One region of the Mesorhizobium sp. NPDC059054 genome, then DNA from elsewhere that is predicted to be linked to it. Evidence: riboswitches for the same ligand, from Rfam matches in the RefSeq annotation. Region 1 holds a riboswitch; the other holds the start of a gene.

Evidence for each region. A riboswitch is a leader RNA that binds a small molecule or an ion and turns the genes downstream of it on or off. The one in region 1 is predicted to bind S-adenosylmethionine.
Region 2: linked by a shared signal. The riboswitch ahead of metA (homoserine O-succinyltransferase) and the one ahead of ACFWXH_RS22785 (O-succinylhomoserine sulfhydrylase) in region 1 are both predicted to bind S-adenosylmethionine.

The regions. Positions count from the first base shown of each region.
Region 1 covers NZ_JBHYHV010000005.1:383,205-390,907, reverse strand. Annotated here, with positions in the region: gene ACFWXH_RS22815 (hypothetical protein) at 191-607, shown strand; gene ACFWXH_RS22810 (TetR/AcrR family transcriptional regulator) at 687-1,253, opposite strand; gene ACFWXH_RS22805 (MFS transporter) at 1,344-2,813, shown strand; gene apaG (Co2+/Mg2+ efflux protein ApaG) at 2,855-3,247, opposite strand; gene ACFWXH_RS22795 (ceramide glucosyltransferase) at 3,520-4,671, shown strand; gene ACFWXH_RS22790 (MmcQ/YjbR family DNA-binding protein) at 4,743-5,066, shown strand; gene ACFWXH_RS22785 (O-succinylhomoserine sulfhydrylase) at 5,319-6,506, opposite strand; SAM riboswitch at 6,566-6,643, opposite strand; gene ACFWXH_RS22780 (2'-deoxycytidine 5'-triphosphate deaminase) at 6,735-7,703, shown strand, end outside.
Region 2 covers NZ_JBHYHV010000004.1:199,307-207,009, forward strand. Annotated here, with positions in the region: gene ACFWXH_RS18150 (hypothetical protein) at 1-261, shown strand, start outside; gene hpt (hypoxanthine phosphoribosyltransferase) at 309-851, shown strand; gene ACFWXH_RS18160 (response regulator) at 937-1,302, shown strand; gene ACFWXH_RS18165 (aldo/keto reductase) at 1,337-2,287, opposite strand; gene ACFWXH_RS18170 (gamma-glutamylcyclotransferase) at 2,437-2,991, opposite strand; gene ACFWXH_RS18175 (DUF2125 domain-containing protein) at 3,166-4,164, shown strand; gene ACFWXH_RS18180 (prephenate/arogenate dehydrogenase family protein) at 4,243-5,175, opposite strand; gene hisC (histidinol-phosphate transaminase) at 5,180-6,289, opposite strand; SAM riboswitch at 6,441-6,518, shown strand; gene metA (homoserine O-succinyltransferase) at 6,568-7,491, shown strand; gene ACFWXH_RS18195 (LysR family transcriptional regulator) at 7,561-7,703, opposite strand, start outside.

The sequences.
Region 1 (7,703 bases):
GGCTGCGCGCCTGTGAGATAGACGATCTAGTGCATCCTTGCGCTGGCATGTTGCCGGCTGGCCGACTATTGCTGAGGGCGACCGGGAGGCGAGGCCCGGTCGCGCAAGAGCAGTTCCAGCAAAAGTGCGCAGCGGTTTTGCGTCCGGAATTGCGTAGAGAGACAGAGCAATTTCAGGCACAGGTTTTTTCATGATCAGCAAGATTTTTGTTGCCGCGGCGGTTTCCCTGCTGGCGGTCTCGGCGGCGAACGCCCAGTCCTGCCAGAAGAACTTCAAGACCGAGGGCGTGCCGATGATAACCGCCGTCAGCTACAAGAGCTCCGGGGTCTTCCCGAAACTCGATTCCAAAAAGGCGCTGGACAATGCCCATCGCGCCATGCTGGCCGAAGGTTTCGAGAACATCAAGGTCGACAAGGCGATGGGCTCGCTGACCGCCAAGCAGGAAACGTCTGGTTCCGGCCGCGAGCAGACCCTGCGTGTCGTTGTGCGCAAATCCGGCAAGGGCAGCCGTGTCGACGTGGTGTTCATGGTGCAGGCCGGCCAGGTGGCTCCGGAAGGCGCCACGCGCGACGCCATCTGCCGCGTCATCGAAGGCGCCGCCGGCTAGACGTCAAACAGCCTCATGTTTCCTGACGCCCCGGAGGCCACAGGCTTCCGGGGATTTTTCTGATCAGGACTCCGGTCCATCACACACCGGGCGGCTTCACCCCGTCGCCGCGCGTCAGCTTCAGCATATCCGTGAACAGCGCGTGCCAATCGGCCTCATTCAGGCTGATCAGGCCGAGCGCCTTCAACAGGAAGGCGCCTTCACCGGCCAGGAAGGCGACGGCGATCTGGCGGTCTGCCGGCTTGGACAGGTCAAGCCTTGCCAGAAAGCCGTTGTACCACTCCCGGCTTGCGGCCACGCGATCCGGCGCCTCCAGCAACGCCGTCATCATGACGGCGGAGCGCGAGTGCTCCTCTTCGTCCTCGTCCCGCGTCACCGAAAGATGTGCCCGGATCACCGCCTCCGCTGACGGTTCGGGGCCCGCCTCTTCCATGACCTTGGTTTCGTAGGTGTCGGCCCAGCGGGCGATCATCGCGCGGATCAGATTATCCTTGGTTCCGAAACAATACTGCACGCCGCTCTTGGTGATACCGGCGGCCTTCGCCACGGCATCGAAGCTCAGCCCTGATGCTCCGAGCTCAGTCACCACCGTCTCGGCGGCGTCGAGGACCTTGTCGCGGTCAATGCTGCGCGGTCTTCCTGACATCCGACCCCTTCCATTTCAATACGATCGTATTTATATACCGGCTCGCGGCGGGGCAAGTCCGCTGTCGTAAGTATTTTGAAGGAAGGTATCATGTCCCCGAGCAACCGCTGGCTGGTTCTGGCCATCGTGTCGAGCGCGCTGTTCCTGATCGTCATCGACATGACGGTGCTTTACACCGCGCTCCCCACGCTGACGCACGACCTCAGAGCGACGGCGACGGAAAAGCTCTGGATCATCAACGCCTATCCCCTGGTGGTCGCCGGTCTGTTGCCGGGCGTCGGGACGCTGGGCGACCGGCTTGGCCACAAGCGCATGTTCCTTGCGGGTCTTGTCGTGTTCGGCCTGGCGTCGCTGGGTGCCGCCTTCTCCCCGACCCCTGCCTGGCTGATCGCGGCGCGCGCCCTGCTCGCGGTCGGCGCCGCCATGATGATGCCCGCCACCCTGTCGCTGATCAGGCTGACCTTCATCGACGAGAAGGAGCGCGCCTTCGCCATCGGCGTCTGGGCGGCCGTGGCCTCCGGTGGGGCCGCGTTCGGTCCGGTCGTCGGCGGCGCGCTGCTGGAGCATTTCTGGTGGGGCTCGGTCTTCCTGATCAACGTGCCAGTGGTGTTGGTTGCCCTGCTTGCCGGCGCCACCTTGCTGCCGTATCGGCCGGGCAACGGCGATCATCCCTGGGATCTCGTCGGCTCCGTTCAGATCATGGTCGGGCTGGTCGGCCTGACCTATGCCATCAAGGAAATCGCCAAGCGCGATCCGTCCTGGCTTGCAGCCGCGCTCGCCTTCGCCATCGGTCTTGTCGCCATGATCGTCTTCGTTCGCCGCCAGCTCGGCAGTCGCACGCCGCTGATCGACTTTTCGCTCTTCGCCAATCCGCGCTTCTCGGCCGGCGTCGTGACGGCCATGGTGGCATCGGCGGCATTGATCGGCGTGGAGCTGGTGTTCAGCCAGCGCCTGCAACTCGTGCTCGGCCTCTCGCCGCTGCAGGCCGGCCTGATCATCCTGCCGATCCCGCTCGCGGCTTTCATCGCCGGTCCCGTTACCGGCCTGGCGCTGCCGCGGGTTGGCGCCGTACGCGTGCTCTGGGCCTCGCTGCTTCTGGCAGGCGCCACGCTCGCCGCGTATCTCCTGGTCTATCAGGGCGAAACCTGGCTGTGGCTCGCGGCGCTGTCGGCAATGGGCTTCGGCTTCGGCGCGGCCATGACGGCGGCCTCCAGCGTCATCATGCTGTCGGCCCCGGAAGAGAGGGCCGGCATGGCGGCCTCCATCGAGGAGGTCTCCTTCGAACTCGGCGGCGCGCTTGGCATAGCGTTCCTGGGCTCGCTGATGTCGGCGCTCTACACCCATGCTTTGGTGTTGCCGCAGGGGATTGCCACGCAGGCAGGCGACAGTCTGGACGAGGCACTGCTGGTCGCCGAGAAGCTGGCGCCGGCGCAGGCGGAAGCGCTGACCGCCCTTGCAGGTGCCGCATTCGATCATGCCTTTTTCGGTGTGATCGCCGCTGCGGCAACGCTGCTGATCCTCGTCAGCCTGGTGATCTGGAGGCGGACTTCGACGGTGTAAGGGATGGCGTATCTTCCCTTCTCCCCCAGGGGGAGAAGGGTTCAGTTCACCACCCGCCTGGCGTTCGGCAGATCCAGCGAGAAGGCCGGGATGGCGATGTCGAACTGCTCGCCGCGTGCATTGCGCATCGTGTAGTGGCCAACCATGATGCCGGACGGCGTCGAAAGCGGGCAGCCTGAGGTGTATTGGTAGCTGTCGCCGGGGTTGAGTTCCGGCTTTTCGCCGACGACACCCGGGCCGCGCACCTCTTCCACCTGTCCAGCGCCGTCGGTGATGTGCCAGTAGCGCGACAGAAGCTGGACGAATTCGTCCGAACGGTTGTCGATCGTCACCCGGTAGCCCCACACGTAACGGCCCTCGTCCGGATCGGACCGGTACTCGAGGTAGAAGGGTTCCACCTCGACCACGATGTTGCGGGTGACTGCACTGTACATGGGTAACCTGGAGCGACTCGTACGAAAAACCTACACCGAGTTTCCGTCCGCAGGCCGTCATGGTCAACCTTCTGTCATGTGCACGACATGAAACGGTGATGGTGTGCGCCGGATCGCGTCCGGCCCCGTGACGATTCCCGGACATCAGATTGCGAGGCTGCCGCATGACCCCGAAAGGATCATGCGGCGGATCAAAGTTTTAGAGCGTCCCATGCGCGTCCCAGAGGACGGGCGGCGCTCTAAAGGCCGCTTTCCGGGAGTGACCTGACTTCATGGACCTGACAACCGCAGCCGCTTCCCTTTCCGCCGCATTGCTTCTCACCAATTTCGTTTCCGTAGGGCTGGCATGGTCTCAGCTGGAACGCCGCCGCACCGTTGCACCGCCGCGTGGCGATGCGCCGCCGGTTTCCGTCGTCATACCGGCGCGTGGCGTCGAGCCCTTCACGGCCGAGACGCTCGAGCGCGCCTTCCGGCTCGACTGGCCGGACTATGAGCTGATCTTCTGCGTGGCGCACGCCGATGACCCGATTGCCCTGGCCATCCGCACCACCATGGCGCGTTTTCCGGACGTGCCGGCGCGCCTCCTGTTCGGCGATGACCGCATTAGCGGCAACCCCAAGCTGAACAACTGCGTGAAGGGCTGGGAGGCGGCCCGCCATGATTGGGTGATCCTGGCCGATTCCAACGTGCTGATGCCGCGCGATTACATCCAGCACATGATGCAGGCCTGGCGCACCGACAGCGGCCTTGTCTGCTCGACGCCGGTCGGCTCGCGTCCGGACGGCTTCTGGGCCGAGGTCGAATGCGCCTTCCTCAACACGCTGCAGGCGCGCTGGCAGTATACCGGTGCTGCCGCGGGTCTCGGCTTCGCGCAGGGCAAGAGCATGCTGTGGTCGAAGCCACTGCTCGATGCCAATGGCGGTATCCGTGCCCTGGCCGCCGAGATCGCCGAGGACGCCGCTGCAACCAAGCTGGTCAACGGGCTCGGCCTCAAGGTCCATCTGGTGGCCTCGCCGTTCGAGCAGCCGCTCGGGCATCGCAGGCTCGAAGCGGTATGGTCGCGCCAAGCTCGCTGGGCGAGGCTGCGCCGCGTCACCTTCCCGTTGTTTTTCGCGCCCGAACTTTGTGTCGGCGCGGCGATGCCTCTGCTGTTCGCGCTGATTGCCGCGGCCGGCTCCGGCGCCGACATGGTCTCGACCGCCTTGCTGGTGCTCTGTGCCGTCTACCTGCCGGAATATGCATTGGCGCTGGCCAAGGGCTGGTATGCCTCACCGCGCCTGATCCCGGCGATGGTGGTGCGCGATATCATGGTGCCGGCGATCTGGCTGCGCGGCTGGCTCGGCGGCGCCATCGACTGGCGCGGCAACACCATGAACATCACCACCAAGTCCGACGAAGCCGAGGAAGTGCTCTCGGGCGCCTGATCTGATCTGTATCGCTGCCGGCTGGTTTGCGGCATGATCGCTGCAGCCCAACGCTTGAGGGGAGGGTGGTCGTGCTGTCCGAGGACCGCTATTGCCAGATCGCGCTCGGCTTTCCCGAAGCCGTGCAGAGCAGCCATTTCGACGTCACCGATTTCCGCGTGCGCGGCAAGATCTTCGCCACGCTGCGGCCGAAGGACAGCCGCGCCGTCATCAAGCTGGCACCGGACGAGCAGCGGCTGCTGCTCGAAACATCGGCCGGTCAGTTCGAGCCGATCCCCGGCTCCTGGGGCCAGAAAGGCTGGACGCGGGTCTGGCTGGAACAGGCGGACGAGGAAACCGTCCGCCATGCCATGACGATGAGCTGGCGCTCCGTCGCGCCGAAGTCGTTGCGGTAGGGGCGACAATGTGAAATTTCGAATGTCGCGCCTGGCATACCCCCACCCCTAACCCCTCCCCTCAAGGGGGAGGGGGATTGGTCGATGCGCGCGCCCTGTAAGACGTCGGTGGTTTCGCATCAGATAGCGACCGAGAAGTCCCCCTCCCCCTTGAGGGGAGGGGTTAGGGGTGGGGGTGTGCCGGGCGCGACGCAGTCAGATATCGACAACTGGCGGGTACGGCATCTCCGTGTGCGAGATCGTGCCCTTACCTCAAGCCTTCGCCAGCGCCTGTTCGATGTCTTCCAGCAGGTCGTCGGTGTCTTCGAGACCGAGCGACAGGCGCAGCGTGCCGTCGCCCATGCCGAGTTCCGCGCGGGCCTCGTCGGTCAGGTTCTTGTGCGTCGTCGTCGCCGGATGGGTGATCAAGCTCTTGGCATCGCCCAGATTGTTGGAGATCAGCACCACGTCGAGCGCGTTCTCGAAGGCGAAGGCCGATTTCTTGCCGCCCTTGAGGTCGAAGCAGATCAGCGTCGAGCCGCCGGTCATCTGCTTCTTGATGATGTCGGCCTGCGGATGGTCGGCACGGCCGGGATAGATCAGCCGCCCGACCTTCGGGTGGTCGGCGAGGAAATCGGCGATCTTGCCGGCTGCTTCCGTCTGCTGGCGCACGCGCAGGGGCAGCGTCTCCAGGCCTTTCAGCAGCACCCAGGCGTTGAACGGCGACAGGCTCGGGCCGGTGTGGCGGAAGTAATCGTGCAGGTTCTCGTCGATCCACTTCTTGTCGGACAGCACGATACCGCCGAGGCAGCGGCCCTGGCCGTCAATGTGCTTGGTGGCCGAATAGACGACGATGTGCGCGCCGAGTTCCAGCGGCTTCTGCATCAGCGGCGTGGCAAAGACATTGTCCACCACCAGCCTGGCGCCGATCGAATTGGCGAGCCTAGCGACGGCGGCGATATCGACCACTTCCAGCGTCGGGTTGGTCGGGCTCTCCAGGAAGAACAGCTTGGTGTTCGGCCTCACCGCGGCTTCCCAGTTCCCGGTCTCGGTGCCGTCGACCAGCGTCGCCTCGATGCCGTATTTCGGTGCCAGCGTCTCGACCACCCAGCGACAGGAGCCGAACAGCGCGCGCGCAGCCACGATATGGTCGCCAGCCTTGAGGCTGCACAAAACGGCGGCCGTCACCGCGGCCATGCCGGATGCGAAGGCACGGGCGTCTTCAGCGCCTTCCAGTGCGCACATGCGCTTTTCGAACATGTCGACGGTGGGGTTCGCGTAGCGCGAATAGATGAAGCCTGGCTCCTCGCCCTTGAAGCGGGCTTCGGCGCGCTCGGCGCTGTCGTAGTGATAGCCCTGCGTCAGGAACATCGCTTCCGACATCTCGCCGAAGCCCGATCGCAGCGTGCCAGCGTGGACGAGCTGGGTTGCGGGTTTCCAGTTGCGCTTTTTCTCGGTCATGGTTCCGTTCCGACACACAAAAAAACCGGCCGCGAAGTCGCAACCGGTCCATAGGGGCTTTGTCGGGCCCTGCGGTCCTTTAGCGACTTGTTTAACGTGGCTGCAAGCCGACCGGCCAAATCACCACGGGATAAAGTTCCCTTTAGACCCGGGGGCGGCTTGCGTCAATTGCCGGCTTCATTAAGAGCATGGAGGGCTGGCTGACTTGAGCCACCTGTGGAGTTGTCATTGCGCAAGACAGGCATTCTTCCCGATCAGGATATCGCGGCGCTGTTCCAGGCAGGCAGCCTGAAGTCGCCGCGTCCGCTCGATGCCGACCAGATCCAGCCGGCGAGCCTCGACCTGCGCCTCGGCGAAAAGGCCTATCGTGTGCGCGCCTCCTTCCTGCCCGGTCCCCACAGCACGGTGGAAGCAAAGCTCGACCGGCTGAAGCTGCATGAGATCGACCTTGCCGAAGGCGCGGTGTTGGAGACGGGCTGCGTCTACATCGTGCCGCTGCTGGAAAGCCTGGAACTGCCGGGCGACATTTCCGCCTCGACCAATCCGAAGAGTTCGACCGGCCGGCTCGACATCTTCACCCGCGTCATGACCGACCATGGCCAGGAGTTCGACAAGATCGCCGCCGGCTATCGCGGCCAGCTCTATCTCGAAGTCAGCCCGCGCACCTTCCCGATCGTCGCACGCACCGGCTCGCGCCTGTCGCAGATCCGCTTCCGCACCGGCAACGCGCTTCTGTCGGAAGAGGAGTTGCATGCCTTGCACCGCGCCGAGACGCTGGTGGCGATCGACCCGCCCAACATCTCAAACGGCGGCATCGCGCTGTCCATCGATCTGGCCGGCGACAAGGACGGGCTGGTCGGCTATCGCGGCAAGCATCACACCGGGCTGGTCGACGTCGACAAGCGCGCCGCCCAGGACATCGTCGATTTCTGGGAGCCGCTCTATCGCAGCGGCGCCGGCGAGCTGGTGCTCGATCCGGATGAATTCTACATCCTCGTCAGCCAGGAGGCGGTGCATGTGCCGCCGCTCTACGCCGCGGAGATGACGCCATTCGATCCGCTGGTCGGTGAATTCCGCGTGCACTATGCCGGCTTCTTCGATCCGGGCTTCGGTCATTCCGCCGCCGGCGGCACCGGCAGCCGCGCGGTGCTGGAAGTGCGCAGCCATGAGGTGCCGTTCATCCTCGACCACGGCCAG
Region 2 (7,703 bases), on a different contig from region 1:
TCGGGCGTGAGTTCGCGCGTCGACAGCAGCGGCCGCAAACCTGTGCTGCTTGTTGACGGCGAGGCCGGTAATGACGGCATGGAAGCAGCCGTGCTGCCGCCGCTCGAGATCCGCGTTACCGGCAATGACGGCCATATCACCCGCTATGGGTTGGGGACATCCGGCCGCACCTTGCCGCCTGGCGAAAGATTTGCCTTTTCCAGCCGGCTCGACCTGCCTAGAAACGGCGTAACGGCCGTCTCGGTCACCTTCGCGCGATAATGGCGGCTGCGGCCGTCTTCGGACGCGCGTTTCCAGAAAGGATCTTCATGCCAGTTGTACGGGGCAAGGATATCGAGGTTCTGTTTTCGGCGTCGGCGATCGCGCGCCGCAATCTTGAACTCGCCAAGGAGATCGCGGCCCACGATTATCACGACCTCCTGGTCATCTCGGTCCTGAAGGGTTCCTTCATTTTCGCCGCCGACCTGATCCGCGCCATGCACGATGCCGGGCTGTCGCCGGAGGTCGAGTTCATCTTCATTTCCAGCTATGGCGCCGGCACCGAAAGCGGACAGGTGCGCGTGTTGCGTGACATCGACAACGAGGTTGCCGGCCGCGACGTGCTCCTGATCGATGACATTCTGGAATCCGGCAAGACGCTGAAATTCACCCGCGAACTGATGCTGTCGCGTGGGGCAAGAAGCTGTTCCATTGCCGTGTTGCTGGACAAGCGCATGCGCCGGCAGACAGACCTCAACGCCGACTATGTCGGCTTCGACTGCCCGGATTACTTCGTTGTCGGCTACGGCATGGATGTCGGCCACGCCTTCCGCGAACTGCCCTTCGTCGGGGTGGTGAAAGGCGACGCCTGAGCGCGTTCCGTGGCTCTTCGAAAAGAATTCGGGGACCGCTCGGACTTTCAGGAAACGTCAACATTTGCCGGGCAAAGCTCGGCGCATGACAAAGCTTCTGATCGTCGAGGACGATGAATCCGTCCGCACTCTCGCTGCCCGCGCGCTCGAACGCGCAGGCTACAATATCGACATCGCTGCCGACGGCGCGCAAGGGCTGGAAAGCATCCGTGCTGCCAACGGCAATTACGATCTGATCGTCTCGGATATCCGCATGCCGGAGATGGACGGCATCGAAATGGCCAAGGCCGCCGCAGCCGCTTTCCCGGCGCTGAAGATCATGCTGGTGACGGGCTATGCCGATCAGCGCGAGCGTGCGGAGGAATTGAACGGCATCATCTTGGACGTCGTGCAGAAGCCTTTTACCCTGGCCGAAATCCGCGACCGCGTCGGCCGCGCGCTGGCGGCCTGACGGCGCACAATTCCACCGACGTCAGCAGGCGAGCCTACGCACTCGCCTTGTCCAGCTCATCGATATCGGCCGGCTTGAGCGTGAGCGAGGCAGCGCGCACAAGGCTTGCCATCTGCTCCGGCGTGGTCGCGCTGGCGATCGGCGCTGTCACGCCAGGTCGGGCGATGACCCAGGCAAGCGCGACTTCTGCCGGCTTGACGGTATGCCGCCCGGCGACGGCATCGAGCGCTGCTAGGATGCGCATGCCGCGTTTGTTGAGATATCTCTCAATGTCTCCGCCGCGCGCGGCGCTTTTGCCGAGATCGGCCTTGCTGCGGTACTTTCCCGACAGAAATCCCCTGGCAAGGCTGAAATAGGTGATGACGCCGAGCCCCTCAGCCATGCAGAGATCGCGCAGCGGACCGTCATAGGAAGCGCGGTCGTAGAGATTGTATTCCGGCTGCAGCACCTCGTAGCGCGGCAGATTGCGCAGCTTGGCCACATCGAGAGCGGCCCGAAGCTGACCTGCGTCCAGATTGGAGCAACCGATATGGCGAACCTTGCCCTTGGCAAGGAGCTTCTCATAGGCGCCAAGCGTTTCCTCGTAAGGCACCGTCGGATCGGGCCAGTGCGAAAGATAGAGATCGATGGCGTCGGTCTGCAGGCGCTTCAGCGAGGCTTCCACCGCCTGTTCGATATGGGCGGCGGAAAGGTCCCTCTTGCCCTGCCCCATATCTGCACCGACTTTGGTGATGACGACCACCTTGTCACGAGTGCCCCGCGCCTTCATCCACTTGCCGATGATGGTTTCCGATTCGCCGCCCTTGTTGCCGGGCACCCAGCGCGAATAGGCGTCGGCCGTGTCGATGGCGTTGAGGCCGCCATCGACAAAACGGTCGAGCAGATCGAAGGACGTCTTCTCGTCAGCGGTCCAGCCGAAGACATTGCCACCCAGTACGAGCGGCGCGATTTGGAGGTCGGTTCGACCGAGCAAACGTCTGTTCAAGATTGATCTCCCTAGAGCATTTTGTAGCCAGATGGAATCACTTGGCGTTACAAAAATGCGGCGAAACAAACTTAGAGCGTTCCCGCGTTTCCGTAAAAACGGAAACGCCCTAATGCCGGCGGGTGCCGATACCGGCAGGAAGCTAGGGACTATCGCCGAGCGTTCAATGGGCCAGAAGCGTTTTCGGGCGGGACGATCAGCCGCGCCACCTCTTCCAGCCAGCGATCGCGAATGCCGAGCGCTTCGAGATGCTGAATGGTGTTGAGCACATAGTCCTCATTGACACCGGACTGGCCGACAGCGCCGCGTACGACGGTGGCGGCCTCCGCTTCATCGAGTGAGCCTGCATATTGCTCGTGGCCACGGTCGGCGACATAGGTCACCGCATCCGCCATGCGGCCGTCCTCTAGTGCCACCTTCACCCAGCGTTCGAGATAGACGTTGGTGACCAGTTCACGCTCGCGCAGATAGGCGATGACCTCGTCACGCAACTCGCCAGGCACCCGGAAAGCCAGCCCGATACAGGAACCGCCGCGGTCGAGGCCGAGCACCAGACCTGGCCTTTCGCGGGTGCCGCGGTGGACGAAGGAATAGACGCAGAGCGAACGCCGATAGCCATGCAGGCGTGCTCTTTGCGTCTCGACATGCGCGAAACCGGGGCGCCAGATCAGCGAACCGTAGCCAAAAACCCAAAAATCGCCCATATCGCCAAGCCTAAAGCATGATCCCGAAAAGTCGTGGACTTTTTGGACAAAGATCATGCGACAAGCAAAGAGACAGGGCGGAATGTCGGTTCATCTTCATCGCGTTCCGCACCAAATCATTTCGACCGGGATGGTCGCCGTTCCGGTTCTTTCTGCGTTATCGAGGGCCACAGCATGACGTCAAGTGACCAGAGCAAGCCAAAACGTCGGCGCTGGCTACCAAAACTGATCTTGGCCCTGCTTGTCCTGTTCGGCCTCTACAGCGCCGGCTGGTACTGGTTGGCCGGGCGCGTCAGGAGCGATGCCACGAGCACCGTCGCCGCCCTGGCTGCCAAGGGAATCAATGCCGACTGCGCTAATCTGACGGTGAGTGGCTATCCGCTGCATTTCACGGTCACCTGCGATGCGCTTGCCTACCAGGACGATTCCAGGAACATAGCCGCGGCAGCCGGTGGAGTGATCGCCACGGCGAGCCTGGCCCAGCCGCTGGTGCCGAACGTCAATCTCGACGGGCCGCTGCGCACCTCCGTGCCGGGCACGCTGCCGCTATGGATCGACTGGGACCAGCTGGACATCAGTGGACGCCTGTGGTGGCCCTTGCCCAGCCGGGTTTCGGTAACGGCCGAGGGTTTCAACGGCCAGACCGACCCGGCCGACGAGACCGATCCGGTCCAGCTGTTCAGCGTCGGCCAGCTCACCGCCACGGCCAGCCCCACCGGCCAGGACCTTGTGCTCACCCATGATTTCACCGACCTTGAGATCGATGCCCATACCATCGGCGGACGGGTGCTGCCGCCCTTCAGCGGCAAGGGCGACGCCACGGTGAAGAACGGCATCGCCATGCTGAACACACCGCCGAAGAGCCTGCGTGGTCAATCCGCCGAAATCAGGAATCTTGAACTGTCCTCCGGCGAGGCGCGCATCGTCCTCGCGGGTCCGGTCGCGGTCGATGCCGATGGGCTGATCGACGCCACACTCAACATCAAGCTGCAGAACCCGAAGGCGGTTGCGGCTATTCTCGCCACGGCCATCCCTGAACAGGCAAGCCAGATCCAGCAGGGTTTCGCCGCCCTTTCCATGCTCGGCAACGAACCGACGATGCCGCTGAAAGTGGTGAAGGGCCGCGCCTCGCTGGGATTCATTCCGTTGGGGATGATCAAGCCGGTAGAATAGGGAGTAGCGAATAGTGAGATAGCGAGTAGGGGAATTCTCACGACCTCACTATTCGCTACTCCCTACCTCGCTATTCGCTCACTTACTCGGATGCTCCACCACCTGGCGTCCGAAGTCGGGAACGTCGATGTCCTGGCCGGCCTGGATGATCGAACGGCGGATGGCGCGGGTGCGGGTGAACAGGTCGAACAGCTTGTCACTGTCGCCCCAGCGGATCGCTCTTTGCAAGGAAGACAGATCCTCCGAGAAACGCGCCAGCATCTCCAGGATGGCATCCTTGTTGTGCAGGCATACGTCCCGCCACATGGTCGGGTCCGAGGCGGCCAGACGGGTGAAGTCGCGGAAACCCGAGGCCGAATATTTGATGACCTCGGACTTCGTCACATTCTCCAGATCGTCGGCCGTGCCGACGATGTTGTAGGCGATGATGTGCGGCAGATGTGAAACGATGGCGAGCGTCATGTCGTGATGCTCGGGCGTCATCGTATCGATGTTCGAACCGCAACGGCGCCAGAACTCCGTCAGCTTCTCCAACGCTTCCGGGTCGGTATCCGGCAGTGGCGTGAAAATGCACCAACGGTTGTCGAACAGGTCCGGAAAACCGGCGTCGGGGCCGGAATTCTCGGTGCCGGCGAGAGGATGGCCGGGAATGAAGTGCACGCCTTCCGGCACGAAGGGCGACATCTGCGCGATCACCGACTGCTTGGTGGAGCCGACATCGGTAAGGATCGCCCCCTTTTTGAGCGCCGGCGCGATCTCCTCGGCCACAGTGCCGGAAGCGCCTACCGGCACCGAGACGATGACGAGGTCGGCGTCGCGCACCGCCGCCTTTGCATCGGTCGTGTAACTGTCGCCGAGCTTCAGCTCCTCGGCGCGTTTCAGCGTTTCCGGGCGGCGGGTGGAGATGGCGATATGGCGAGCGAGGCCTTCGCGACGCACCACGCGCGCGAGCGAAGAGCCAATCAGGCCGATGCCGATCAGGGCGATCTTTTCAAACAGAGGTTCGGACATTTCTTCAGCTTTTCAGGAATTCAGCGAGTGCGGCGACCACGCCGCGGTTGGCTTCTTCGGTTCCGACCGTCATCCGCAGCGCGTTGGGAAAACCGTAGCCGGCAACGCGCCGCAGAATATAGCCTCGCTCACACAGATATTCGTCCGCTACCGGCGCCGAGTGTTTTCGATCGTCCGGGAAATGGATCAGGATGAAATTGCCGACACTGGGAGTGACGCGCAGGCCGAGCCTGGTCAGTTCGTCGGTCAGCCACGGCACCCAGGTCTCGATATGCTGCACCGAGCGTTCGACGTGGGCACGGTCGCGCATTGCCGCCTCGCCCGCCGCGATCGCGGTGGCGCTGACGTTGAAGGGATCACGCACGCGCTCGAGCACGTCGACGACATGCGCCGGCGCATAGGACCAGCCGATGCGCGCGCCGCCGAGACCATGCACCTTGGAGAAGGTGCGCGTCATGACAACATTCTCGTTGCCCGCGACCAGCTCGACGCCGGCCTCGTAATCGTTCCGGCGCACGAACTCGGCATAGGCCGCGTCCAGCACCAGGAGCACGGTCCTGGGCAAACCGGCATGCAGGCGCCGCACTTCTTCGAAAGGAATATATGTACCGGTCGGGTTGTTTGGATTGGCCAGGAAAACCATCTTCGTGCGTGGCGTGACGGCCGCCAGTATGGCGTCGACGTCGACAAGCTCACCTGCCTCCTTCGCCACCACCGGCGTCGCGCCAGCCGCCAGGATGAAGATCGGGTAAGCCAGAAATCCGTGTTCCGTATAGATCGCCTCGTCACCGGACCCGAGGTAAATGCGCGCCAGCAGGCCAAGCACCTCGTCGGAGCCGTTGAAGCATTGGATGTTGGCGATGTTGAGCCCATGCGTATCGGCGATGGCCTGGCGCAGCTTCGTCGCCTGGCCGTCAGGATAGCGCTCCAGTCCGGCGGCGGCCTCCTGCGCGGCCTCGACTGCCTTCGGCGACGGTCCGAGCGGGTTCTCGTTGGCGGAGAGCTTATGGACCTTGGCGGCACCGTGTGCCGCACCCTTGCCCGGCACATAGGCCTCGATATTCAGGATACCGGCACGAGGTTGCGGACGAAGCGGATCGGTTGCCTTGGTCATGTCGAAAGTCCGTGATTGACGCCTCCGACCGGAGGCTCCGGCGGAAATACCGTCCGCACCACTGAATGTCGAGGAAAACCGGAACCGCGACGGGACCGGCCCGACGTTCGAGCATCGATTGACGCCATCGCTTGGTCGGCGTATTAGCAAGATATCGATCCGTGGTGATTTGGCCGGTCGGCTTGCAGCCACGTTAAATAAGTCGCTAAAGGGCCGTTTGCGATCCGTAAACCGGCTTTGCGACAGCAATGCCGGTTTTGTTTTTTGGAGTTCGCAAAGTGCCGATCAAGATCCCGGACCAGCTCCCCGCCCGTGAAGTTCTGGTCAAAGAGGGCGTGTCCATCATGGACGAGCAGACCGCCCTGCGCCAAGACATCCGCCCGCTGCAGATCGGCCTGCTCAACCTGATGCCCAACAAGATCAGGACGGAGACGCAGTTCGCCCGGCTGATCGGCGCGACGCCGTTGCAGGTCGAGCTGACCCTGGTGCGCATCGGCAATCACAAGGCCAAGAATACGTCCGAAGAACATCTGATCACCTTCTACCAGACCTGGGAGGAAGTGAAGGATCGCAAATTCGACGGCTTCATCATCACCGGTGCGCCGGTGGAACTGTTGCCATTCGAGGACGTGACATACTGGGACGAGCTCAAGCAGATCCTCGACTGGACGAAGACAAACGTCCATTCGTCTTTTTTCATCTGCTGGGGAGCGATGGCCGCCGCCTGGCATTTCCACCAGGTCCCAAAACACACGCTAGGGGAGAAGGCGTTCGGCGTCTTCCGCCACCGCAACAACGCACCCGCCTCCCCCTATCTCTCCGGTTTCTCGGATGATTTTGCGATTCCCGTGTCGCGCTGGACCGAAGTGCGTACAGCCGACATCCCAGCAGGCTCCGGCCTGGAGTTGCTGATGGATTCGGAAGAGACGGGCCCGAGCCTGCTCGCCGAGCAGACCGGCAACCGCCTCTATATGTTCAACCACATCGAATATGACTCAACCTCACTCAAGGAAGAGTATGACCGCGACGTCGCCGCCGGCGTATCGATTGCCGTGCCGCACGAGTATTATCCGGACGACGACCCCAAGCGCCCGCCACTGAACCGTTGGCGTTCGCATGCCCATCTGCTGTTCGGCAACTGGATCAACAGCGTCTATCAGACCACCGCCTACGACGCGGAAAATATCGGAAAAGAAGGCTAGAGATGCCGAAACCGCGCTCGGCAACCGAGCGCGGGTCTTTCAATGGCGGTCCTTACAGGCCTGTCGAGCCTACGCGGCAGCAGCGCGGTGTTCGCGGAAGGCGCAGGCAATGGTGCGCAACGCGTCGCGCGAGCGCTGGTCGGTCAGTGTCGAATGCAGCACGATTTCCGAAGACGGCAGCGGCGGCAGGTTGAACTTGCGGCTGACTTCGA